One region of the Pseudoalteromonas espejiana DSM 9414 genome, then DNA from elsewhere that is predicted to be linked to it. Evidence: predicted binding sites of a transcription regulator. Region 1 holds the regulator's gene; each other region holds the start of a gene.

Region 1 (8,364 bases):
CTTGTACAGTTTGAGCGTTTTGGCGATAAAGTAATGCTGCGCGCTGTAAATACTTACTATCGTGCTAATACCTCAAATAAAGCTGAGCAGCAAAGTATTAAAGAGGCATTTGCATCAAGTATCCTAGCGGGCTTTAAAGTAGTTGCACAAGATAAAACCACCGCACTGATTGACTACACGCCGTACTTATTGAGCGATGTGCACGGGGTTAGTCGAAAATTGGCTGCACGTAAACAGGGTAACTTTAGCCTTGATGAATCACGAAGTGCTGTGTACATGGGTCGCTCAAAAGCGTTTGTAAAAAACACCGAGCTTGAAGCTGTACTCACCTTTAAAGGCACAAAGCCGGGTGAATTTGTTCGCCAAGTTAGTGCCGACCCATATGCACTTACTGTGCATATGCATCATTCACTGATTAAACTACCTGATGATAACTACACGCCGCGTAAGTTTAATCCCCAATCTGGCTTTTGGAGTATTGAGCATAAAGACTATGCAGCTGCGCTTGGTGAGTCTATGTTTGTTCGCTATATACCGCGCCATCGCTTAGCTAAAAAAGATCCAAGTTTACCTATTAGTGAACCCGTAGAGCCTATTATTTACTACCTAGACCCTGGCGTTCCTGAGCCTGTCAAAAGCGCTTTACTAGAAGGCGGTAAATGGTGGAATGATGCATTTTCTGCTGCAGGGTACAAAAACGCATTTATAGTAAAAGTATTGCCAAGTAATGCAGATCCTATGGATATTCGTTACAACGTAATTCAGTGGGTGCACCGTGCTACACGTGGTTGGTCATACGGAAGCTCTGTAATCGACCCTCGCACAGGTGAAATATTAAAAGGGCATGTAACGCTTGGTTCACTGCGTATACGCCAAGATATATTAATTGCCGAGGCACTTGCCGCCCCCTATTTAAAAGGTAATGAGGTCGCTAAGAATTTACAGGCTATGGCGCTTGATCGTATTCGCCAATTGAGTGCACACGAAATTGGCCACACTTTAGGGATTTCTCATAACTTTGCCGCATCAGTAGGTGATAGAGCCTCTGTTATGGATTACCCGCACCCGCTACTTAGCTTTGATGAGCAAGGCAACCTAGATGTAACCCGTGGCTATGCAAAAGGCATGGGCGCATGGGATACCCAAGTAATTAAATATGGCTACAGCGACTTTACCAATCAAGACGAAAGCGCTGAACTGGCAGCAATATTAAAAGAGAATAAAGCCAAAGGCCTTGAGTTTATATCCGACAGTGACGCGCGAGCAAAAGGTGGCGCTCACCCAACAGCCCATTTATGGGATAACGGTGTAAACCCATCACAGGAGCTTTTAAGAGTGCTTAGTGTGCGTAAAAAAGCGCTTTCGCAGTTTGGAATAAATAACATTAAAACGGGTGATGCACTCTCGCAATTAGAAGAAAAGTTAGTACCGCTTTATTTGTTTCACCGCTATCAAATTGAAGCTGCAGTTAAGTTAATTGCAGGTGTCAATTATGAGTACGAACTACGAAATGATGCGCCTGCAAAAGGCGCACAAGTTGTTGCTAAAGAGCAGCAACAAGAAGCCGTGAACGCTATTTTAGCCACGCTTAAGCCAACCAATTTATTATTACCTGAATCGGTGTTAGCGCTTATTCCGCCAAAAGCATATGGGGAGTCTAAATCACGCGAAAGCATAGCAGGGCGTACAGGCTTAACGCTTGATGCTATGGCACTACCTGAAGTAGCTGCGCAGCATAGTTTATCGCTTTTATTAAACCCGCAGCGCTTAAATCGGTTAGCGCAGCAACAGGCACGCAATATTCAATTTTATAGCTTAGATGAGTTGCTAGAGCAGCTTTATAGCCAAGTGTTTAATGTATCTGCGCCTAATACTATGAAAGGAAAAATTACTCAGCGCGTGCAATTTTTAACTGCAAAAACAATGGCTGATTTAGTTGCAAGCGATAAAGTGAGCCCAGAAGTACAAGCGCAGCTACGTTATTATTTAGTTACGCTGAGTGAAGATTTTAATCAAAACTCAATGTTGAGCCATACAAGTAGCGGAGAAAGTGCTTTTAAGCAGTATTTAGTTGAGCAAATAAAGCTATTTTTAAAAGAGGGAAAATGGCCTAAAAACTTTACTGATTTACCTATACCGCCAGGTTCACCAATTTAACGTTTAAGCAGTGTGGCTACTTATACAAGTAGCCATGTGGCTGTGCCTAAAAAGGCAAAAATACCAACTATATCGGTTACCGTTGTAAGCACTACACTGCCGGCAAGTGCTGGGTCTATATTCATTTTTTTCAGTAAAATAGGAATACATGCACCCGCTACACCGGCTACAACTAAATTCATAAACATCGCGAACGCGAGCACGCCACCTAACATAAAGTCCCACTGCCATAATGCAATAACACCGGCAATAAGTAGAGACCAAATAACACCATTTAATGCGCCAATAGCGAGCTCTTTTGCCATTAAAAAGCGTTGATTGGTTTGGTTTATATGGCCCACGGCAATACCACGTATAACCAAAGTTAAAGATTGGCTACCCGCTACGCCCCCCATTGAGGGCACAATACCGTTAAGCACGGCTAAGATTGGCAGTATATCGAGGGTACTTTCGAAAAAGCTTGCTACAAATGCAGCTGCAAGGGCGGTTAGTAAGTTAACCCCTAACCATACAGAACGTTTTTTCGAGCTTTTTAAAACCGGTGCAAAGGTGTCTTCTTCATCATCAAGACCCGCTAAGCTTAATAAGCTATGCTCAGCGTCTTCACGTATTACATCAACAATATCATCAATGGTAACACGCCCTAGCAAGTGTGCGTTATCATCAACTACCGGTGCAGATATCCAGTTATGACGCTCAAATAACTGAGCAACCTCACTTTCATCCATAGAAATAGGAATCGACTCACAGTCTTCATCCATTAAATCTCGTACTATTTTTTCAGGTGGATTAGTTAAAAGTGTACTGAGCGATAATGCGCCTAAAAAGCAATTATGTTTATCAACAACGTATAAATCATCAGTGCCTTCTGGCAGCTCACCTCTGAGCCTTATATAACGCAGTACTACATCAAGTGTAACGTCTGGGCGAATGGTCACCGTATCGGTGTTCATTAACGCACCCGCTGAGCGCTCTTGGTATGAAAGAGCCTGAGTGGCTCTTTCACGGTCTTGGGTGTCCATAGCCCCAACAACATCTTTATAGACAGTATCAGGGAGACTACGTAGTACTTCACCTAAATCATCGTGCCCCATATCCTCGGTGGCAGCGGCAATGTGTTCAGGCTCCATCTGCGCAATAATACCTAAACGTACATCCTCAGAGAGCTCTTCTAGCACATCACCTTGTACATCTGGGTCAACCAGCTGCCAAAGCATGCGTCTAATTTTATGTGGTGAGGATTCGAGTAAAAGGGCAGTATCACACGGGGCCGTTTTTGCTAGCATGCGTCTTACTTGAACAAATTGCCCACTATTAAGTGATTTAGTCACCTGTTTTAATTGTTGCAGTGGGTAGTCTTGTTCAAACGCTTCTGGCATTGGCATCCTAAATTTTTTTATATACGACGGGGGAGGCGATTAACCACATCGCGATTAATCTAATTAAATACTATTCATTTACCAAGCTACACAAACTGATCAGGGCATAAAGCGAAAATGTTTGAGCAAGCTAAGTAATTAAACGTTTATTCTTGTTCGTTAAATCGTTGTGCAATTAACTGCCCAACAGCGTGGAGAGCTTGTTCTGAGTCTGGGCCTTCACATACAACTTTAACTTCTTTACCTTTACTACTTTCGAGTAGCATTAAGGCTAATACGCTATCACCAGCGGCTTCTTTATCATCTTGATGTAAGGTTATTGTAGCATCAAATTGCACGGCTAATTGTGCAAGCACCGTTGCAGCTCTGGCGTGTAAGCCTAATTTGTTTTTTATTAAAAACGTGTCTTCACAGCGCATAAATTACTATACCTAAACTGAACAGGTTATTATTTTAAGGTTATTTTTCTTGCTCACGATGACGAATTTTTACATTAGGGTGCGTCATAGCAAAGCTTTCACCAATGGCTTGTGCCAAATACACCGAGCGATGTTGCCCGCCAGTACAACCTATAGCAATTGTTAAATAACTGCGGTTGTTACGCTCTAAATGCGGTAACCAAGTTTGTACAAAGGTTTGAATTTGCCAGGTGAATTTTTGCACTATGCTGTGATTTGCTAAAAAGTCTTTTACAGGCTGATCGAGCCCTGTTAAAGGCTTTAATTCTGGCTCCCAGTGCGGGTTTGGCAAAAAGCGAGCATCAAATACATAATCAGCTTCTTTTGGAATACCATGTTTAAACCCAAAAGATTCAAACGTCACAATAAGTTGTTTATCTTTTTTACCCAGTATTTTTTCACGGATAGATTCGGCTAATTGGTGCACACTTAAATCAGTGGTATCAAGCATAAAATCGGCGCGTGTGACCAACACATCAAGCAGTTCTTTTTCTTTTTTTATTGCTAAATCAAGTGGTAACGAATCAATTGATAGAGGGTGTAAGCGGCGCGTTTCAGAAAAGCGTTTGATCAGTGTTTGATCGTCACTATCTAAGTAAAACAGTGTTGGTTTTGCAAAGTCAGGAAGGTATTCAAGAATATCGTTGAATTCGTCTTGTTGTTTTGGGATATTACGCACATCAATACTGACCGCTATTTTGTCGTAGTTATCTGATACGCTGCGTACCAAAGAGGGCAGTAAGTTTACCGGAATATTATCTACGCAATAATAACCCAAATCTTCAACTACGCGCAAAGCAACCGACTTTCCTGAACCAGAACGGCCGCTTATGATAATCAACTCCATTTATCGCCCTTAGTATTTACTACGATTGTTCAACAATAACGTTATACAGCTCAGCATCGGTTTTTGCACTGCGTAGCTGTTTACAAAATTCTTTGTTGCTCAGTTTATCAGCTATAGTTGCTAGAGTCTTTAGGTGCTGCTGGTTATCACCATCTGGTACGATGAGTGCCACAAAAATATCAACCGGGCAGTTATCTATCGCATCAAAGTTAACAGGTGTATCGCTAACAAGTACTAATGCAAGCGGCTCTTCTACGCCACCCATTCTGCCATGAGGAATCGCGATTCCTCGGCCAATACCTGTGCTACCTAGTTTTTCTCTGCTTGCTAATGCGTTGAGAATATCTTGCTGTGGTAAATAAGGTAATTTTTCATGAGCGAGTTCGCTAATGAATTCTAAAATTCTTTTTTTACTACTAAAAAGGACCGCAGCTTTGCTGCAGTCCTGGCATACTAATGTACTTAATTTCATAATATTAGTGTCTAGCGAGCTTCTCTTTATGTTTAATAACTTGGCGATCGAGTTTATCAATCAACGAGTCTATTGCGGCATACATATCTTGGTGCTCTGTAGAGGCAAATAAGTCTGCGCCACTTACATGAATTGTCGCTTCAGCTTTTTGGTTGAGTTTTTCTACATCGAGAATGACATGCACATTGCTAATATGATCTGAGTGCCTTTCCAGCTTTGCAAATTTATTATTTACATAGTCTTTAAGTGATTCAGTTACTTCTACGTGACGACCAGTTAGGTTTAGTTGCATAAGCATTTCCTCTTTGTTTTTTACGTCTTATATCAAACTCTTTCTCTGATTTGACGGTGGAATAGCTAGCGATTCACGGTATTTTGCTATTGTGCGTCTAGCTACTTTAATTCCTTGCTCTGCCAATATATCCGCAATTTTGCTATCACTCAATGGTTTAGCTGAGTTTTCCGCGGCAATTAGCTTTTTAATCAAGGCGCGTATTGCTGTAGATGAGCACTCACCACCGTTTTCGGTGCTTACATGGCTTGAGAAAAAGTATTTAAGCTCAAAAATACCACGTGGTGTATGCATATATTTTTGCGTAGTTACACGCGAAATTGTCGACTCGTGCATTTCTACCATTTCAGCAACATCGTTTAATACCATAGGCTTCATGGCTTCAGGGCCATGTTCAAAAAATGCCTGCTGCTGTTTTACAATACAGTTAGTTACTTTTAATAGCGTATCGTTTCTGCTCTCTAGGCTTTTAATAAACCATTTAGCTTCTTGCAGGTGAGAGCGAATAAATTGGCTATCACCCGAAGATTTTACGGTACGCGACATAGCCGCATACTGACTATTTACACGTATTTTTGGCATGCTATCTGGGTTTAACTCAACCACCCAGCGGCCTTTAATTTTTTTAACCGATACATCAGGTATAACATACTCAGACTCTTCCCTCACTATGGTATCAGCAGGTTTTGGGTTGAGAGTGTGTATTAATGTCATTACCTCTTTAAGCTCATCTTCTTTGAGCTTTGTTTTCTTCATTAATGTACGATAGTCGCGAGCTGCTAATAGATCAATATGATCGGTTAAGATCATTTTTGTTTGTTCTATTAAAGGTGTATCTTTATCAAATTGATTCAACTGTATACATAAGCACTCTTGTAGGCTTCGTGCTGCAATACCTACAGGGTCAAATAATTGAATTCGCTTTAAAACAGCTTCAATTTCATCAAGTTCAACTTCAACGTCATCATCGTGCTCTTGGTTAAAGCTTTCTAAAATTTCTTCGCAGCTTAACGTTAAAATACCTGAGTCATCTACAGCTTCTACAATGGCAATAGCAATTGCTTCGTCGGTAGGGCTAAAGGGTGTAAGTTGAAGCTGCCACATTAAATACTCATGAAGCGTTTCGGTAGAAGCACCTTGGTAAATAGACTCATCTTCTGGCATTGGGCCTGATGAAGCTGCAGGCGCGGCGCTCATGTATTCATCCCACGTAACATCCATTGCCATATCATCGCTAACGGTGTCTTTATTTAAAGCTTCACCGCTGTCTTGTTCGTATTCGCTGGCTGAATCGTCAGTTGATGCGCTTACGGTTACATCATCGGTGTCTGCTTTTTGCTCGTTTTTTCCAGCCGAATCTTCCGTGTAATCTTGCTCTTCAACTTCTAATAGCGGGTTGCTATCAAGTGCTTCTTGTATTTCTTGCTGGAGATCCAATGTACTGAGCTGCAGCAAACGTATCGCTTGCTGCAATTGTGGAGTCATTGTAAGTTGCTGGCCCATGCGCAGCTGTAATGATTGCCTCATGTATCTCTAACAATCCTTTTATGTTGTTATAATTAATATTAGCAGATGCTCAAAGGAGTGGCTTGATTGTTACAGCCTAAATTGCTCGCCTAAGTAAACATCGCGCACAGTTTTGTCGTTTAATACGTGTTCTGGAGTGCCAGATGCAATTAGCTCCCCATGAGAAACAATGTAGGCTTTTTCACAAACATCAAGGGTTTCTCTTACGTTGTGATCGGTAATTAGTACCCCAATCCCACGATTTTTAAGATGTTCAATTATTTTCTTTATATCTAACACTGAAATTGGATCAACACCAGCAAAAGGCTCATCCAATAAAATAAATTTAGGATTTGCGGCTAATGCGCGGGCAATTTCAACGCGGCGACGTTCGCCACCAGAAAGCGCCATACCTTGGCTGTCGCGAATGTGCTGAATACTAAACTCATCAAGTAGGTTGTTAAGCGTTTCTTCTCTAGCGGCTTTATTAAGCTCTTTTCGCGTTTCTAAAATCGCCATTAAGTTTTGATAAACTGTTAACTTTCTAAAAATTGATGACTCTTGTGGTAAATAGCCAATACCTAAGCGAGCACGGCTGTGCATAGGTAATAACGTAATGTCGTTATCATCTATTGAAATTTTACCTTTATCGCTAGGAACTAGGCCTACAATCATGTAAAACGTGGTGGTTTTACCTGCACCATTAGGGCCTAGTAAGCCAACAATACTACCTGCTTGAACTTCTAACCCAACGTTTTTTACAACTTGGCGACCTTTATAGCTTTTTGCTAGTAATTCTGCTTTTAAGGTACTCATGGTTGGCCTTCGTTACCTGTTTTATCTTCTGGTTTTGCTTCAACAGGTACTAAAATAGTGTGTACGCGATCTGTTGAGTTTTCGTCTTTTTCAGCGCTAATTAGCTGTTGTTCCATGTCATAGGTAATGCTTTTTGCATTAATTTTTTGACCCGCTTGGGCAACTTCTGCATCACCTACAAGGGTTAAAAAACGCTTAGCTACATCGTAGCGAACTTCGTTAGCACTGGCGCTCATTATAGTGCCATCGTCTTGTTTTTCTTCAAAGTATGCAGGGCTGCCTGTGGCAATTAGTAATTGCTTGTTATCACCTAAGTCTTCGCGTTTATGCACTTCAAGACGGTCGGCTGTAATTTTGCGGCTACCATGTACAATTTCTACATTTTTTTCAAAAATACCTACATTTTCTTTTAGTTGACCTTCTTGGCGGTCTGCACT
Region 2 (8,364 bases), 1.2 Mb from region 1:
AAAGCCTTTTGATTAGTTGATGTGTATTAATATTAAAAATCTAACTCTTCAACATTAATACTGTCTGTAAAAAAGTTTAACTCCTGTAGTTCTTTACGTAAGCGCTGTTTATCTTTTATTGCTTCTATTTCACGCCATTTTCTTTTTTTATTTTTTTGAGAGGTTTTTCTCGTTGTATCAGGACCTTCTAATATCTCGACTACATCATTTAGGCTATCCATGTACTTCTCCTATTGATTTTATTGACCTCAAGAATACCTATACCACAGGCCTAGCTAAAATAGAATAAAAAAGTGACATTAATGTTACGAGGTTGTGATTTATTGATGAAGCTTTGTGCAAATAATTAGTGTTTTTTAGACATAAAAAAACGCCGCAATTGCGACGTTTTTTAAAGTACGTTTAAACCAATTACATTGCTTTAAAGCGTGCTTCTAGTTGTTCTTGTGCATCAGCAAAAGAGCGAATGCCTTCAGCTAGTTTTTCAGTCGCCATTGCATCTTGGTTATGTAACCAACGGAATTGTGACTCTGTAAGAGGAGCAGGTTTTGGCTCTTTAGGAATATCGCTTTCTAGTAAGTATTCCTCAGCGCCTTCTAAATTACCTAAATCTTCTAAAAGGTTAGGGCTAATAGTTAACTTGTCACAACCTGTAAGGGCAATAATTTCGCCCGTGTTACGAAAGCTTGCGCCCATAACAACGGTTTTGTAATCATGGCGTTTGTAAAATTCAAAAATGCTACGAACAGACTGAACACCAGGATCTTGTAACGGATCGGTTGGTTTTTCCATACCGTTAGCAACGTGCCAATCTAAAATACGGCCAACAAATGGCGAGATTAAAAATACGTTAGCATCTGCACATGCGCGTGCTTGGGCATCGCTAAACAATAAAGTAAGGTTACACTTAGTGCCTTCTTTTTCTAGTTGCTCAGCCGCTTTAATGCCTTCCCATGTAGAGGCAACTTTAATTAAAATTTTGTCTTTGCTAACGCCTTCTTTTTCGTAAAGGCTAAGTAGAGTATGTGCTTTATCAATAGTTGCTTGTGTGTCGAACGATAAACGAGCATCTACTTCAGTAGAAATATAACCAGGTACTATTTCGCTAATTTCTTTACCTAATAATACGGCAAAGTAGTCACATGCAAGTTCAAGCTGTTTAGCTGCATCTTGCTCTGTTTCTTTTGCGTAGCTCCAAGCTTTATCTAAATAAGGCTTATAAGCTTCAATCTCGCTCGCTTTTAATAAAAGCGACGGGTTTGTGGTTGCATCTTCAGGTTGATGCTTTTTGATCGCTTCAATATCGCCAGTGTCGGCTACGATAGATGAATGTTGTTTTAGCCTTTGTAGAGCGCTAGTCATTTGCCTTCCTCATTCCAAGCAAGTTAAAAGAAAATCTATACTACCTTAATATATGTGTTTAATACTGCAACAGTGTGACAATGCTTGATAGGTCTTATGTCCTTATCAATAGAAAAACGACGATGCATGATTTATTAAGGTAGGATTTATACCATTGCTATTAATTTTCAATGATATTTTATAAACAAAACGTGCTTTTCGTTTCATTTAATGTTGAAATTGACATTAAATAAATTACAAGTCAATAGCTAACTATGATCACTGTTATTTCACCAGCAAAAAATCTTGATTACGAAACGCCACCCGCAACAGATAAGTTCACTCAACCTGAATTACTAGAGCACAGCGAAGAGCTCATGAAAGTATGCCGTGAACTAACGCCAGCGCAAATTGGCAGCCTAATGAAAATTAGCGATAAGCTTGCAGGGCTTAACGCAGCGCGCTTTAGTGAATGGTCGCAACCGTTTACACAAAGCAATGCTAAACAAGCGGTACTGGCCTTTAACGGCGATGTATACGGCGGTTTAGATGCTGCAACCCTTACTGCAAGCAACTTAGAGTACGCGCAAAGTCACTTACGTATACTTTCAGGTTTATACGGCTTATTAAAACCACTTGATTTAATGCAAGCTTACCGCCTAGAAATGGGCACTAAGCTTGAGAACTCGCGCGGTAAAAATTTATATGAATTTTGGGGTAGCATAATTGCTAATAAATTAAACGAGGAATTAAAAGCGCAAGATGCACAATACCTCGTAAACCTTGCCTCAAATGAATACTTTAAAGCGGTAGATAAAAAAGCGCTTAATGCACAAATTATTACGCCGCATTTTAAAGACTGTAAAAACGGTCAATACAAAGTAATTAGCTTTTACGCTAAAAAAGCACGCGGCATGATGGCGCGTTACATCATAGAAAACCAAGTAACACAGTTAAGCCAACTAAAAGAGTTTACTGTGGCAGGTTATTACTTTAGCCCTGAGGCAACAACCAAAGAGCTTGAGCCGGTATTTATGCGCGACGAGCAAAACTAGCGCGTTTTACCCACGCTAAACAACACTTTAAAAAGCCATGCATTGCATGGCTTTTTTTATGCTGGCGCTAAACTTGCTAACTTCACCTAATATTAATGAAATGACTAATAAATAGGTGCAAAAAAATATGATCAGTATTCCTTCAGTTGGCGAGGCCGAAAAACTCATAGAAGAAAAACTCGGTGGATGGTTTGATGTAGTTATTAGCCACATACCAAATTTTATTGTTGCTGTTGTTATAGCCATCGTATTTTCAATAATAGCGCGCTTTGCCGGTCGGCTGATGAAAAACCTACTTAGGCGCTCACTCGACTCAAAACAAATAGCCGACCTAATGGCCTCTATTTTTAAAGTCATTGTTTTGTGTGTCGGCTTATTTATAGCACTTGATTTTATGGGGCTAAAAGGCACCGTAACCTCGTTATTAGCCGGTGCGGGTATTGTAGGTTTAGCCATAGGTTTTGCATTTCAAGACATGACCGAAAACCTAATAGCCGGTATTGCTATGGGTATACGCAAACCGTTTAAAGCGGGTGATGTTATAGAAACCGATGACGTATTTGGTTCCGTGCACTCAATAAACCTGCGTAACACGCTAATAGAGAGCTTTTACGGGCAGCTAATCCTAGTACCAAACAAAGTGTTATTTAGAAACGTGTTAAAAAATTACACTACCTTAGGCGTTAGGCGCATAGAAGTACCGGTTGGTATTTCATACGGCGACGACATCGAAAAAGCCAAAGAAGTAATAGTTGATAAAATTAATGAATTTGACTTTGTAATACGCAAAGACGAAACCGCCGTATACGCAGAAGGTTTTGGCGACAGTAGCATTAATTTACTGGTATGGTTTTGGATTAAATACCCAGGTGAGCCAGACTTTATGACCGTGCGCCACAAGGGCGTAGTAGCCGTTAAACAAGCACTTGATGCTGCAGATATAAGTATCCCATTCCCAATACGTACTTTAGATTTTGGTATAAAAGGCGGTGAAAAACTCGATGCCATGATAAGCGATAAAATAAGCCAGCAATCAGCAAATAAAGAGGGTGATAATAATGCTGATGCAAGCCAAGGCGAGTAAATAGTATAAAACCCACAATGCAAAAGCATTGGGAAATAGTTACTGACTATCAGCGCGTTTTTACAAAGTAAAAGCGCGCTTTTTTTATATTTTATAAAATTAAGGGCCTAATTATAAAATTAACTCCTTTCACATACATATAAAGTAACCATTTTCGATAAGAGCGCAATAACGAACACTTGTAACCATTGTGAATACATAAATAATGAGTGTTTGGATAAACCATGCATTATAGTGCTTTTTTGTTCCTTATTTATGTATTTAAATCTGTTTTTATGTTTTTTTTAAATAAATTAATTTATTTTCACCATTGGTTAAGCTAGATTTAAATTAACTATTCTTTATTTAGTAAATGTAAATGCCAAGCCAGAAAGAAAATTCAGCTTTTCAAATGAGTCACTGGAGTTTAAAAACTAAGCTAACTTTAATTTTCCTACTTGTAGGGATAATACCCGCTCTCATAATTACGACAATTTCTACATTACAATCGAAATCACGCGTCGAATACAACATATCTCAGTCGCTAGAGGCGATTAATCAAATAAAAAAAACTCAGATCAAAAACTACTTTAAGCAAAAAAGGGCAGATATTGAGCTTTTGGCTTTAACTGTTCCACTGCTTAAGGAAGACAACTACGATCGCTTTTTTACAGAATATATACAGAAGTATGGCTATTACGATGTGTTTTTAATTGATAATAATGGACTTATTTATTACACCCAAGCTAGAGAGTCTGACTATCAAACAAACATCTTAAAAGGGAAGTATGCAAGTTCAAATTTAGGAGGTTTAATTAAAGAGGTTAAACAATCTAACAGCTTTAGCATTGCTGATTACAAACCGTATGCACCAAGTAATGGAGAACCAGCCGCATTTATTGCTATACCTGTTGATGGTAGCGATGTAATTGTTGCTTTACAGCTTTCAAGTGAAGGGACTAATCAAATAATGGGTGTTCGTGAAGGGATGGGAGAAACTGGTGAGAGTTACTTAGTTGGAGAAGATAAGCTAATGCGTTCTGATTCATATCTTGACCCAGAAGGACACTCACTCAATGCAAGCTTTGCAGGAACTGTAAAAAATAATGGTGCTGATACAGAGGCTGTAAATTTAGCTTTAAATGCTCAGCATGGCACTAAAATAATAAAAGATTATAATGGAAACAACGTGCTTTCAGCCTTCGATAGTATAAAAATTGGCGACTTTAGCTGGATTATATTAAGTGAAATTGACGAATCAGAAGCATTCGCACCAGTCCATCAGACTGTGCTCTTTAGCGTAATTTCTATATTAGCAGCTGCAATTGTTGTTGTATTCATTGGTGTTTTCTTTTCACGAAAAATAGCAACTCCAATAATTGTTGCGTCCGCTTTCGCAAAAAAAGTAGCAGCAGGAGATCTTCGCAGTAACATCGAAGTCAATTCGCACGATGAGGTAGGCATGTTACAAGTTGCATTGCATACTATGCTAGAAAATCTCAGAAAAATGATTGGTGAATTATCTAACGTTGCAGTTCAGCAAGGCAGTACAGCGACAGAGCTCGCCTCAGTTACTGAACAAACTAGCTTAGCAGTTACCGAGCAACAAGCACAAACTATACAAGTTGCAGCTGCCACTACCGAAATGACTGAAACAGTTAAAGAAATAGCAAGTACAACCGCTAGTGCATCATCATTGTGTAAAAACATTCAAATAATGGCCCGGGAAGGGTCTGAAAATAATGATAGTACTTACAATGCACTTGTTTCTCTTGGAGATGCTACACAAAAAGCAGCACATGAAGTGACAGAGTTGAGGCATAATTCGGAAAAAATAGTGAATGTATTAAGCGTTATTAAAAAAATAGCTGATCAGACTAATTTGCTTGCTTTAAACGCTGCAATTGAAGCTGCTAGAGCAGGTGAGCAAGGGCGTGGTTTTGCTGTTGTTGCAGATGAAGTACGCAGCTTAGCTAAGTCAACTCAAGAGTCTACAATGGAGATTGAAGTCATCATTGAAGCTGTAGTGAGTGCTAGTAACGCAGCTGTTCAAGCAATGACAGATAATGTAGGGCAAACAACTCAAGTTCAGGAAATAGCTAAGAAAGCAAACTTAATCAATAGTAATGTAGGCAAAGAAGTCGACGAAATTTTTGATATGGTTGTTCAAATTGCTACTGCCTCTGAACAGCAGTCGACTACCATTGATGAAATATCGCGAAATATAGGCGTTATAAATATGGGGATATCAGAAACTGAGCAAGCAGTAAGGGATATTGCACAATCAAGTAGCGAATTGTCTAGAATGGCAAACGGCTTAAATGATGAGGCTCAAAAATTTAGCCTTTAACTTACTCTATTTATCTAGAAATTTATTAATTCAATACAGCCAATTTTATTAATATAACCACGATAGAATGTTACAAGGATGTACCTTAAAGGGCACAAGTTATACGTGCGATAGATGGTACACGGATATTAATAAATATTCTGACCAACGAACTGCTGAAAAACTGACGCTCTCGTAAATTGCAAACTTTAAAGCATATAACATATTTGTTTTGTACGTTAAATAACACTAATTTTATTTCGAATGATTTTAACCCCATCCATATTTTCTAAAAATTTTTGTGCCAGAGCGCGCTGAAAACCTGTTTTTGCTTCTCCGTATAAATCGACTTCACCGTTTTTAACCTGTACACGAATATCACTTAATGCCAAATTAGGGTTGGTACGTAAGGTGTTGGTAATTGATTGTTGTAAGTTAGGTTGAGTAGCCACACTGCTTACTATGGCTAAGTTAGTTGCTGCACTTACTTTAGTAGCGCAAGCTAATAAAAATAAACAACAAAATGATACTAAAGCGATAGTTAACTTGAAGCGGTTCATAACTTTATCCTTACATTACGGTTAATAGTGCAGCAATTGTTTGCTGAGTTATTTTTACAGTTACAATTTCAGTGCCAAAATTAATGCATTGAAATATAAGGATATTTTATTAAGTGAGAATTCAGGTGGGCAATAATTACATTTTACTGAGTATGAGTTACATGCTTGGGTTACATTTGTAACAGGTACAAAGGGCAGAGCCTGTAAGGCTTTCACTAAAAAGCCGGCTAATGCCGGCTTTAATATAAAAATGTTTAAGTTATTTTTTCTTTTTAACCTTCGCTTTTTTCTTGGCTTTCATTTTTACTGGATCTTTACGCTTTTTAGCTGGTGGCTTAGCTTCTTTGTGTTGTGGCTCAATACCTTTAATTATACGGCGCTTAAGCTTTTGCTCTGTGTAGCGTTCAACTTTGTATAAAATACCAATGTCGTGTGCTTCAACAAGCGATATTGCAATCCCTTTTTTACCAGCACGGCCAGTACGGCCAATGCGGTGTACATATACATCGGCAGTGCGTGGCATATCAAAGTTAATTACGTGGCTAATGTCTGAAACGTCAATGCCACGTGCAGCAACGTCGGTTGCTATTAATATGCGAGTTTTACCACTGTGAAAGTTTTCCATGGCTTTCATGCGTTTGTCTTGTGGCATTTCACCACGTAGCCATGCTGCTTTTACACCATTATTAGTAAGCTCACCAATGAGTGTTTCTAGGCGCTCACGGGTTTTAACAAACACAATAGCTTTACTTACGTCAGGGCCATTTAAGGTATTTACTAAAAGCTCTAATTTGTGGTGGTAGTCATCAGCAAGGTGAACCCACTGGTGAATTTTTGCTTTTTCTTTACGTGACGATTCCGCTTCAAGTAATGCAGGGTCGTTTAAAATGCGCTCTGCAAATAACTCTACGCTGTCGCCCTCAAGAGTGGCTGAGAATAAAAAGCACTGACGACGGTTTTTAGCTTCATCACATATACGTAGCATTTCTTTTCTAAAGCCCATGTCTAACATGCGGTCGGCTTCATCAAGAATTAGCATTTCTACGTTTTCGGCGTGGAAATTTTCGGTTTCAAGGTATTCCATTAAACGCCCTGGTGTGGCGATTAAAATGTCATTATTGTTTTCAAAAATTTCTTTGTGAGTACCGTAGTTAATCCCCCCGGTTACTACACCAATTTTAAGGTGAGTACCTTTAGCAAGTAGTTCACATTGTTCATGAATTTGATAAGCCAGTTCACGCGTAGGGGTCATAATTAACACACGAGCAAAACCAGGATCGCGGCGTGGAAAATCCATTAAGTATTGAATTGCCGGAATTAAAAATGCCGCTGTTTTACCTGTGCCTGTAGGTGCCGACGCTAAAATGTCGCGACCTTGTAAAGCCTCAGGAATAGCTTGTTGTTGAATGCTGGTTGGTGTTTCATAACCCATTTTATCAATGGCGTTGAGTAGCTTTGTATCAAGATCAAATTCAGAAAATTGCATAGAGTGTCTAAAATAAGGGACAATTACCTGCAATTATACGCGCTATACGCCAGTTGGTGAATGAAAAGGTGAAAAAATGTCAGGGTTTACATTTAAACAATTTAAGGTTGAGCACGATAAGTGCGCCATGAAGGTCTCAACCGATGGCATTTTACTTGGTGCATGGGCCAATTTAAACGGCGCACAATCATTGCTTGATATAGGAACAGGCACGGGGTTACTGGCGCTAATGTGCAAGCAGCGAAGCAGCGGGCTTGCAATAACTGCTGTTGAGGTTGATGAAGCAGCTTATAACCAAGCGCTAAAAAACTGTGCGAGTAGCCCATGGCCAAATATTAATATAGAGCACACCACAATTCAGAGCTTTGAACATGCCAAGCCGTTTGATGTCGTGATTTCGAATCCGCCGTATTTTAATAACAGTTTAAAAGGTGAAAGCGATACCCGAAACACCGCCCGCCATACCGATGGATTAAGTTTTGACGAGTTAATAAATGCGTTTAAACGTTTAAGTCATAGTGGCTCTCGCT
Region 3 (8,364 bases), 560 kb from region 1:
TTTGTCGGCTATAAGTGGTTGCTTGAGCTTAATTACTTCTGCATTTTTTGCGCAAGGAGTTTGGCTAAAGGTAGCAATGCCCTTAATTGTGCACTTGTATACGGTGATGTCTTCAGCGGCCTGCGTGTTAAACGACAATAAACACGCAAGTGCTACAAATGAGCGGATCATAATTAAACTTATTTTAGTCTAAACCTAGGCTAATAATGCCGCAACTAACGAGGCGGTTCAATGTGTTTTAAAGTGAACAAAGAATTAGCTTAACTATTTACACTATAAGTATGAGTTAATTTTGGTGTGGTAGATATTTTATACCTAGGCTAAGGGCACACTACTTCTAAGCCAATTGAGGATGCTCACCCTCCTTGGGTACATCGGTTTTTAAATTTCAGGCATAAAAAAACCGCAATTAAGCGGTTTCTAAATTAGAAATGGTGGAGAAGGAGGGATTCGAACCCTCGATAGAGCTACAAACTCTATACTCCCTTAGCAGGGGAGCTCCTTCGGCCACTCGGACACCTCTCCAACGCATAACAGATTGTATTAATGGTAATAAACTCACACCATTAATTTAAATAGTGGTGGAGAGATAGGGATTTGAACCCTAGATAGGCTACAAACCTATGCCGGTTTTCAAGACCGGTGCATTCGACCACTCTGCCATCTCTCCGTGACGCAGAATAATACTTAGGTGATACCGTCGTGTAAATAGCAAATAAACTGTTTGCTTAAAAAGTAGGCGTAATTGAGGTTTTTTTTGTAAATATAGGGGAATTAGGCAGATTTAAACTAAAAATAAAGCAGTGGCAGTAAATTTAGGGAGCTAAAGAAGTGCTTTCAATAGTGTTTTATTTTTACTGCCTTTGCAAAGTATTCAAAACTTACATGACTATTTGTATTGAGCAGCGCTATTAAGCGCTAATCTTTTACCCATGCGATTTAATTTAGCAAGCATTTTAGCTTTACGGTTAGTTGGTTTAACGCTCACGTGAGAGGCTGCATTTTGGTTTAGGGTATTTATAGGGTTCATCTTTTTGCTCCAAGGTAAATGTGTTTAAAACGCGAGCATTTTGCATGTTATTTGTCTAAAAATAAAACAATATAAATTGAGTCTTAGCTATTAGTTATTTTTATCCGAAATTATAATTTTTAGTTTTAGCTAAATTTATAAAATGTGAGATATGCATAATTATTTAATAGTACTTTTTATGCTAAACCTTATTTTTATTGGTTTTAGCCTTTATTTAAATGAAACTTTTAAATTTATAATCGTTTATGTGACTAGTTATTCAGATTAAATATTTTTAACTAACTTTAAATTTATGGCTTTAGGTTGGCTATTTAGGGAGATATTACTTGCAGTTGTTAATAATTGTTAAACCTAGCGTAAAAAAACAAGCAGTAAAGCATGTTAATTGGCTAAAAAAAATCTGTAAAATTAAAAATATCGAATGTAAAACAATTAAAACGACAGGTAATTTTGAATACGACCTTTCAAAAATTAAAGTGTCTGCGCTAAACAGTCAAATTGCGGTTGCGATTGGAGGTGATGGCACCATTAATTTAGCTGTAAATGGTTTAATGCAAAGCCGTTGTAGTTTAGCAATATTGCCTTGTGGCACAGGAAACGACTTTGCGCGTGGTTTTAATTGCACAGCTAAACAGTGGCAGGACGCTGTTTTTAATGCACCTGCGCAGCAAATAGATATAGGTTTAGTTAATACGCGTTATTTTATAAACATTGCGGGTGTGGGCTTTGATGCGCATGTAATCAATAAATTAAGTTGCGTACAAAACTTATCAGCTTGGCTCTACAGCTGGACAAGTTTTAAGGCGCTTTTTAAATACCAAGCCAGTACGTTAGAAGGTGTGTTTTTAAATAAAACGTATACATATAAAAATTTAATTACTGTATTTGCCAATCATCAATACTTTGGTGGTGGCTTAAAAATAGCGCCTAAAGCTAAAATTGATGATGGTTTATTAGAGTGCTACCAAATGCCGGCAGGTAACTTATTTAATAACCTTGCTAGCTTTATTAAATTAATTTTTAAGCGCCACCACGCAATAAGTACATTAACCTACAGCCAATTAGATACAGCACATATTAAAACACCAAACTTAATTATTGAGGCTGACGGAGAGCTAGTTGGTGTGACGCCGGCCTTAGTTACGATTAAAAAACACGCGTTAGCTTTTCATAAGCCAATAAAAAAGCGCCTACAGTAGGGTAGGCGCTTTTGTGTTAGTGCGTTAAAAACGCCTCTAACTGGGGATGGAGCCATTTTTAGCGATTAAACGGTTTGCTAAATAGGCGTTAATTCTTTTTGTTGGGGTAAGTACAATGGCATTACCTAGTAACACTAAGCTAAAACCGGCAAAGGTATTTGCATGCCACTCAAAGCCTTCAAAAAAACTACTTAGGGTTACGGCTACGAGTGGAAATAACACAATGGCGTAGCTTGCTTTTTCAGGCCCTATATTTTTAAGTAGCGCAAAGTAGCAGCCAAAGGCAATAACAGTTCCAAATACCGATAAATAAAGTAATGAAAGCCAGTAGCTAGTAGGTGCATTAAAGCTTACGGTTATATCGTTTAGTAGCACATAAATAGCCAAACCTAATGCGCTATATAACATGCCCCAAGCGTTACCTTGTACAACACCAATTTGTTGATTGGAGTTACGAACGCTAATCATGTTGCCCAATGAAGCCACAAAGGTACCGCCAAGGGCAAGTAGTAACCCGACCAACGCACCATTACTCAAGTCGAATTGCTGTAAATGAGGCCAAAACAAACAAATAATACCCAAAACACCCATTAAAGCGCCGCCGTATATTCGTTTCGCAATTGGCTTACCAAAAAACAAACGAGTATTTACTATGTTCATTATTAGCAACATTGAAAATGCGATAGAGGCCATTGCTGAAGAGAGATAATTTTGCGCCCAATATAGTAATAAATAATTTAAGCCAAAGTTAGATGCAGCCAGCAAAACAAAAAAGCCATGGTCGAGTAATGTAAATCGCATATCGGGCTTTTTAATCGCAACAAATAACCACATAAATGCTGCGGCTATGGCAAAACGATAAAATAATGATAGCTCAACAGCTATGTCGCCTAGCTGAAAAGAAATAGCGAGCCAAGTAGAGCCCCAAATTAAAACGGTGGTGAGATATAGCGCTGCGCTTTTCATGGCAAACCTCTAAAAATAGATTAAGTGGTTATTTTAAAGTCTATCTGTATACTTACCATATACAGAAAAGTATAAATGTAACCTGTACAGATTTAAGGTGTGTTATGCAGCAAACAGTAACCAAGCAAAAGGCCGAATTTTTATATCAGCAAGTTATTGAGCTAATTAAAGATATGCAAGCGCAGCAAGTATTGCTCCCAGGTGAAAAGCTACCGTCGCTGCGTAAAATGGCAGATAATTTAAATATAAGTATTCCTACGGTTAAGCAGGCGTATCAGGCACTTGAAGATCAGGGGTTAGTAGAGGCACGTGAAAAATCGGGCTATTTTTTAAAGGTAATAAATACCGCTTACAGTTTGCCAAAGCGCGTAAAGCTAAGCCGTGAGCCCGTTACTGTAAATAAACAAGAATTAATAGAACAAGTTTACAGTGCCATACATCAGCCCAATATAATCCCTTTTGGTATTGCAAACCCTGTTGCTGCCGCACCCACCGATAAAGCATTAGCGCGAACGATGCGCCGAGTAATGACAATTGCAGGCTCAAGCGTTATAAATTACGGCCCAATAGATGGTTTTGCGCCATTAAAAAAGCAGCTAGTGCATCGGTATTTAGGGTTTGGCATAGGAGTAAACATAGACGAGCTTGTAATTACCAACGGAGCACAAGAAGCGCTGGCGATAGCACTTAAATGTGTAACTAAGCCTGGTGATATAGTGGCAATAGAAACTCCGTGTTACCACGGCATTATTGAGCTAATTGAAAGCTTGGGTTTAAAAGCGCTAGAGGTGCCGCTGTGTCCAGATAACGGTATTTGGTTAAACGATTTAGCGCATGCACTTGAGCAACACGATATAAAAGCGTGTTTATTCTCTACGGCTATAAATAACCCAGTTGGCAGCTTCATGAGTAATGACAGTCGCCAGCAAATGGTTGATCTTATTGAGTCTCACAATGTTGTGCTTATTGAGGATGATGTTTATGGCGATCTGCATTTTACCCCTAAGCGTGGCACACCCGCACTCGCTTACTCAAAAAAAGGGTTAGTAATAAGTTGTGCGTCGTTTTCAAAAACGGCAGCACCCAGTTATCGAATAGGATGGTTAATAGCTGGCAAATTTGCAGGGCAGGCACGTAGGCATAAACGCGCTTTAAGCTGTTCAGCCTCGCTTATAAATCAATGGACGTTATCTGAATTTATAGCCAGCGGAGAATACGACCGGAATTTAAAAGTGCTGAGACAACGTTTACGTAATAATAAAGAGCGCATGCGTTGGTGCTTGTTAAACGCCATGCCTGCCAATACCCGTATTAGTGATCCTAAAGGTGGGTGTGTTATTTGGCTCGACTTTGGACAAGGTGTAGATAGCCAAAAACTCTTTTTACTCGCTCTTGAGGCTGGAATAAGCATAACGCCTGGGCTTATATTTTCAGCCAGTAATAAGTATAAAAGCTGTATTAGATTAAGTTATGGTGTGCAATGGAGCGATGAAATTGAACAGGCTATTACTCAATTAGGCGTACTTGCCCATAACTTAAAATAAAAAAGCAGCACAGTAAGTGCTGCCAAAGGGATGTTAAATATAGTGCTGTGTATCAGTTTTGTTTAATGGTAAATAGCTCATAGCCTTTTAACTGAGGTAATTGTGCTACTAATTGTTGCTCTTGCTGGGCAATATCGGCAAAGTTATCACACAAGGCGTGAGCACGTTGTTCAAGCTTATTTGCATGTAACTCTACTTTTTCTTCTATTTGTTCACCCATGTTTTCCATGCGCTGCTCAAATGCATCCATATCGCCACCCGAACCCATTAATTCAGACCCTAGCGCAACTAAAATGCTGCCCATAGACTGCATAACGGCAGACTCAACAACAGTTTCTATTTGTTGTTCGAACTGCTGCTCAAAGTTTTCGCCAAATTGATCAAAACTCTGCTGGCCCATAACAAATGTACCTTGTTGGTAAAATGTATTTTCTACTTCAACTTTTATGCCGTCCATTAGGCCTGATAAATCATTGAGGCCATCAATATTAAATGCGTTTGCCACTTCCTCTAGCGCTACGCCTGCTATTTTTACCCCGTCTAAGGCAATATTAGCGACTTCGGGTAATTGTGTACGTAAAGTGTCTGAGTATTGGGTAAGGGCCTGGCGCTGTTCGCTATTAATTGAAACTTCTTCGCCATTTACAGTTAAATTACCGTTGTTGTTAAAACGCATAAATTGATTAGATGCAGTGAAAATTTCTAACTCGCTAGGCTTAATGCGCACGTCGTTTTTAAATTCTACATTACACTGTTCATTACTAAACGAAATGCCAGAATCATTATCGTTATGTGCCATTGCAGCCGGTGTACAAATTAAAGCGCTCACTAAAAGTAATTTTTTCATGTTTTTCTCGAATAATTGTTGATGACAGGTATGTATTAACAAGTTTGGTGCCATTATTTTATTTTGTTAAATTACAAATGCTTATGGTTTTTGGTTGCGTGCGTAATTTAATAATTAAGCTAATTTTTAGTCAAATTTACTAAATATAAATAAATGATAAATTATATTTGTCGATACGATAAAAAACTCTCACTTCCCACTTTCTTAATTTAGCGCTATTTATTCACAATACTGACATGAAGGCTATTTACGATAGTCACGTGGCTTTATTTTGGCGCTTATTTATACCTAAATTAGTGCTGAACATTTTTAATTTCACCAACGACAGCAAATAACCTGAGTTGGTCTCAAACACTTTATGGAGTGGGTTGTGGGTAAAACATTTAGTTACGATGCGCTAGATGATGATTTTGTTGAAGACGAGTACGAAATGGTCGGGCGTAATCAGCATGATAAAAAAAAGCAAAAGGTAAAAAAGAAGCTTGAAGATTACCTTGAGCAAAAACGTTTGCGTAAAAATCTAGGCGAAGACGACTTAAACGATTACATAGACTAAATTGTGCTAGTAAAAATAACGCGCCACTATGAGGGCTTTAATGTGCTTTTAAGCATGTTAAAAAGCTAAATAATGGCAATAAAGGGGCTATTTGCCTCTTTATTACTTTTAAGCGCTTAATTTATTGAGTGCTTTTTGAATGGTGGTTTCTAGCTTTTCTGGTTTAGTAAAAGGGGCATAACGCTTTATAGGTGTGCCATCGCCCGCAATTAAAAACTTAGTGAAGTTCCACTTTATTTTTCGGGTTAAAAACCCAGGTAGTGCAGACTTTAAGTATCTAAATACTGGGTGTGCGTGCTCGCCATTAACGTCTACCTTAGCGGCCATTAAAAAGCTCACACCAAAGTTAATTAAGCACCCTTGTTGTATTTGTCTCGCGTCGCCCGGCTCTTGTTTGCCAAATTGATTACACGGAAAACCAATAATAACCAAACCACTTTGCGCGTATTTAGTATGTAGCGCTTGTAGTGATTCATATTGTTTTGTAAATCCACATTCACTCGCTGTGTTAACGATAAGCACAACCTTACCTTCAAAATCACTAAAGTTAATTGGTTTACCTTGTAAGGAGGTAGCGCTTAATTGATGAAATTCATGCATGATAGAGGCTTTTTTATTATTGTTAGCAACATTCTACCCGTTGTAGGGTATTACTAAAAGCCTAATTATTAACCTGGTTATTGCTGTTAGTAATTGCAGTGCTACTAGGGCGTGTTGATCTTTGTTGAAAAAGTAAACGGCATAGCAACAAGGTATAATTGGTTTCGCCAAAAATCAAACATACCACCGAGAACGGATGTTGCTATGCCAAGAACAATGTTAACAGATAAACGCTGGTTAAAGCTCAAAGAATTAATGCTCAATAGTGGTCGAGTTTATAATAAATTTGACCACCGAATGACGCTAGAAGGTATTTTGTATCGAATGCGCACAGGAATTCCTTGGCGAGATTTACCACCACACTTTGGGCTTTGGAGTACTGTGTTTAGGCGCTTTAACTTATGGTCTAAGAAAGGCATTTTAAATACTATTTTTAAACATTTAGCCCTCATCACTGATTCTGAATGGCTATTCATTGATGGCAGTATTGTGCGAGCACATCAACATAGTAGTGGTGCAAAGAGCGACAAAGATGAGTCGATAGGTAAAAGTCGGGGTGGCTTTTCAACTAAGATTCATCTGGCCGTTGATAGCTATGGATACCCAGTACACTTTGAATTAACAGGTGGTCAGCGAAATGACTTTGTTATGGCAGAAAGCCTAATAAAACATTCGCCTAAAAGTGACTATGTGATTGCTGATAAGGGCTACGATAGCCAATCAATTCGTGACTATGTAACTGAGCATGGAAGTGAGCCACTAATCCCTCGGCGTAAAGATAACACCAAGAAAAACAATGATATGGATTGGGATCTATACAAGTATCGACACTTAGTTGAAAATGCGTTTGCACGAATAAAGCACTTCAGAGCAGTATCAACTCGGTACGATAAATTAGAAAGGAACTATGCATCAATGGTTTCATTAGCATTCGCTATTATGTGGTTATCGATGCATACCTGACTAAAATACAAACAAAGATCAACAACCCCTAGGGCGTGTTGACCTTTGTGGATTGAAATTTGTTCAATCTAGGGGCGATCTAATCGCGGCGCGAGGTTTGTAACCTAGTGGGCTAAGTAAAAACCGAGCAACAAAGAGTTAATCGTCCCTAGAAAGGATCCAAAGGGCAGCGCATGTTTGGCATTTATGCTGCGTTATCGCCTATTTATGGGGAATAACCACACTTCATAAGCTCTGTCTTGCCTAAAAACCAAACAAACTGCTGTAAAATCAACCACTAAAGGTTAGCACGCCCTAAGCTAGCTTTAATTTAAAATTAAAAACAGCCCCATACTAGCAAGTGTTGTGTAATAAATATTATGTGTTTTATAAGCAACTATAATGGCCACAATGGCTGCGCTTAAATAAGGGTTATGCCAATTTAAGTTGATACTGCCTTCATTTAAAAAAATAATCGGCACCCATATAGCTGTTAGCACCGCTGGTGCGCTAAAACTTAAAAACTGTTGCATTTTAGGGCCAACTTTAAAGCCAAGACGTTGATGTAAAAATAAATAACGAGTAAAAAAGGTGATACAGGCCATCAATAGTATAGTTAACATCATACTGAGTGCTCCTGCTTATTTGTTGCTCTTGCAGTAAAATAACCAGAGGTCATA

What was found. The regulator sigma-54, encoded in region 1, starts transcription at its own class of promoters, with help from an activator protein. The targets are predictions, from matches to a motif close to GTTGGCACGNNNNTNGNNT.
Region 2: the regulator sigma-54 is predicted to act here: its motif matches at 6,409-6,427, upstream of PESP_RS03080 (BON domain-containing protein).
Region 3: the regulator sigma-54 is predicted to act here: its motif matches at 5,623-5,641, upstream of PESP_RS00305 (YggN family protein).

The regions. Positions count from the first base shown of each region.
Region 1 is NZ_CP011028.1:3,213,791-3,222,154, reverse strand. Features, by position in the region: gene PESP_RS14620 (zinc-dependent metalloprotease) at 1-2,157, shown strand, start outside; gene mgtE (magnesium transporter) at 2,178-3,536, opposite strand; gene PESP_RS14610 (HPr family phosphocarrier protein) at 3,683-3,955, opposite strand; gene rapZ (RNase adapter RapZ) at 3,996-4,841, opposite strand; gene PESP_RS14600 (PTS sugar transporter subunit IIA) at 4,861-5,313, opposite strand; gene hpf (ribosome hibernation promoting factor) at 5,318-5,605, opposite strand; gene PESP_RS14590 (RNA polymerase factor sigma-54) at 5,633-7,132, opposite strand; gene lptB (LPS export ABC transporter ATP-binding protein) at 7,202-7,927, opposite strand; gene lptA (lipopolysaccharide transport periplasmic protein LptA) at 7,924-8,364, opposite strand, start outside.
Region 2 is NZ_CP011028.1:679,361-687,724, forward strand. Features, by position in the region: gene PESP_RS03055 (DUF3545 family protein) at 33-221, opposite strand; gene tal (transaldolase) at 412-1,362, opposite strand; gene yaaA (peroxide stress protein YaaA) at 1,617-2,396, shown strand; gene PESP_RS03070 (mechanosensitive ion channel family protein) at 2,524-3,480, shown strand; gene PESP_RS03075 (methyl-accepting chemotaxis protein) at 3,839-5,809, shown strand; gene PESP_RS03080 (BON domain-containing protein) at 6,028-6,348, opposite strand; gene srmB (ATP-dependent RNA helicase SrmB) at 6,608-7,834, opposite strand; gene PESP_RS03090 (tRNA1(Val) (adenine(37)-N6)-methyltransferase) at 7,911-8,364, shown strand, end outside.
Region 3 is NZ_CP011028.1:54,245-62,608, forward strand. Features, by position in the region: gene PESP_RS00275 (RNA-binding protein) at 1-171, opposite strand, end outside; tRNA gene PESP_RS00280 (tRNA-Ser) at 433-525, opposite strand; tRNA gene PESP_RS00285 (tRNA-Ser) at 580-670, opposite strand; gene PESP_RS20415 (hypothetical protein) at 890-1,030, opposite strand; gene PESP_RS00290 (diacylglycerol/lipid kinase family protein) at 1,357-2,229, shown strand; gene PESP_RS00295 (DMT family transporter) at 2,266-3,195, opposite strand; gene PESP_RS00300 (aminotransferase-like domain-containing protein) at 3,300-4,739, shown strand; gene PESP_RS00305 (YggN family protein) at 4,792-5,586, opposite strand; gene PESP_RS00310 (PA3496 family putative envelope integrity protein) at 5,957-6,142, shown strand; gene PESP_RS00315 (glutathione peroxidase) at 6,251-6,742, opposite strand; gene PESP_RS00320 (IS5 family transposase) at 6,947-7,705, shown strand; gene PESP_RS00325 (AzlD domain-containing protein) at 8,011-8,310, opposite strand; gene PESP_RS00330 (AzlC family ABC transporter permease) at 8,307-8,364, opposite strand, start outside.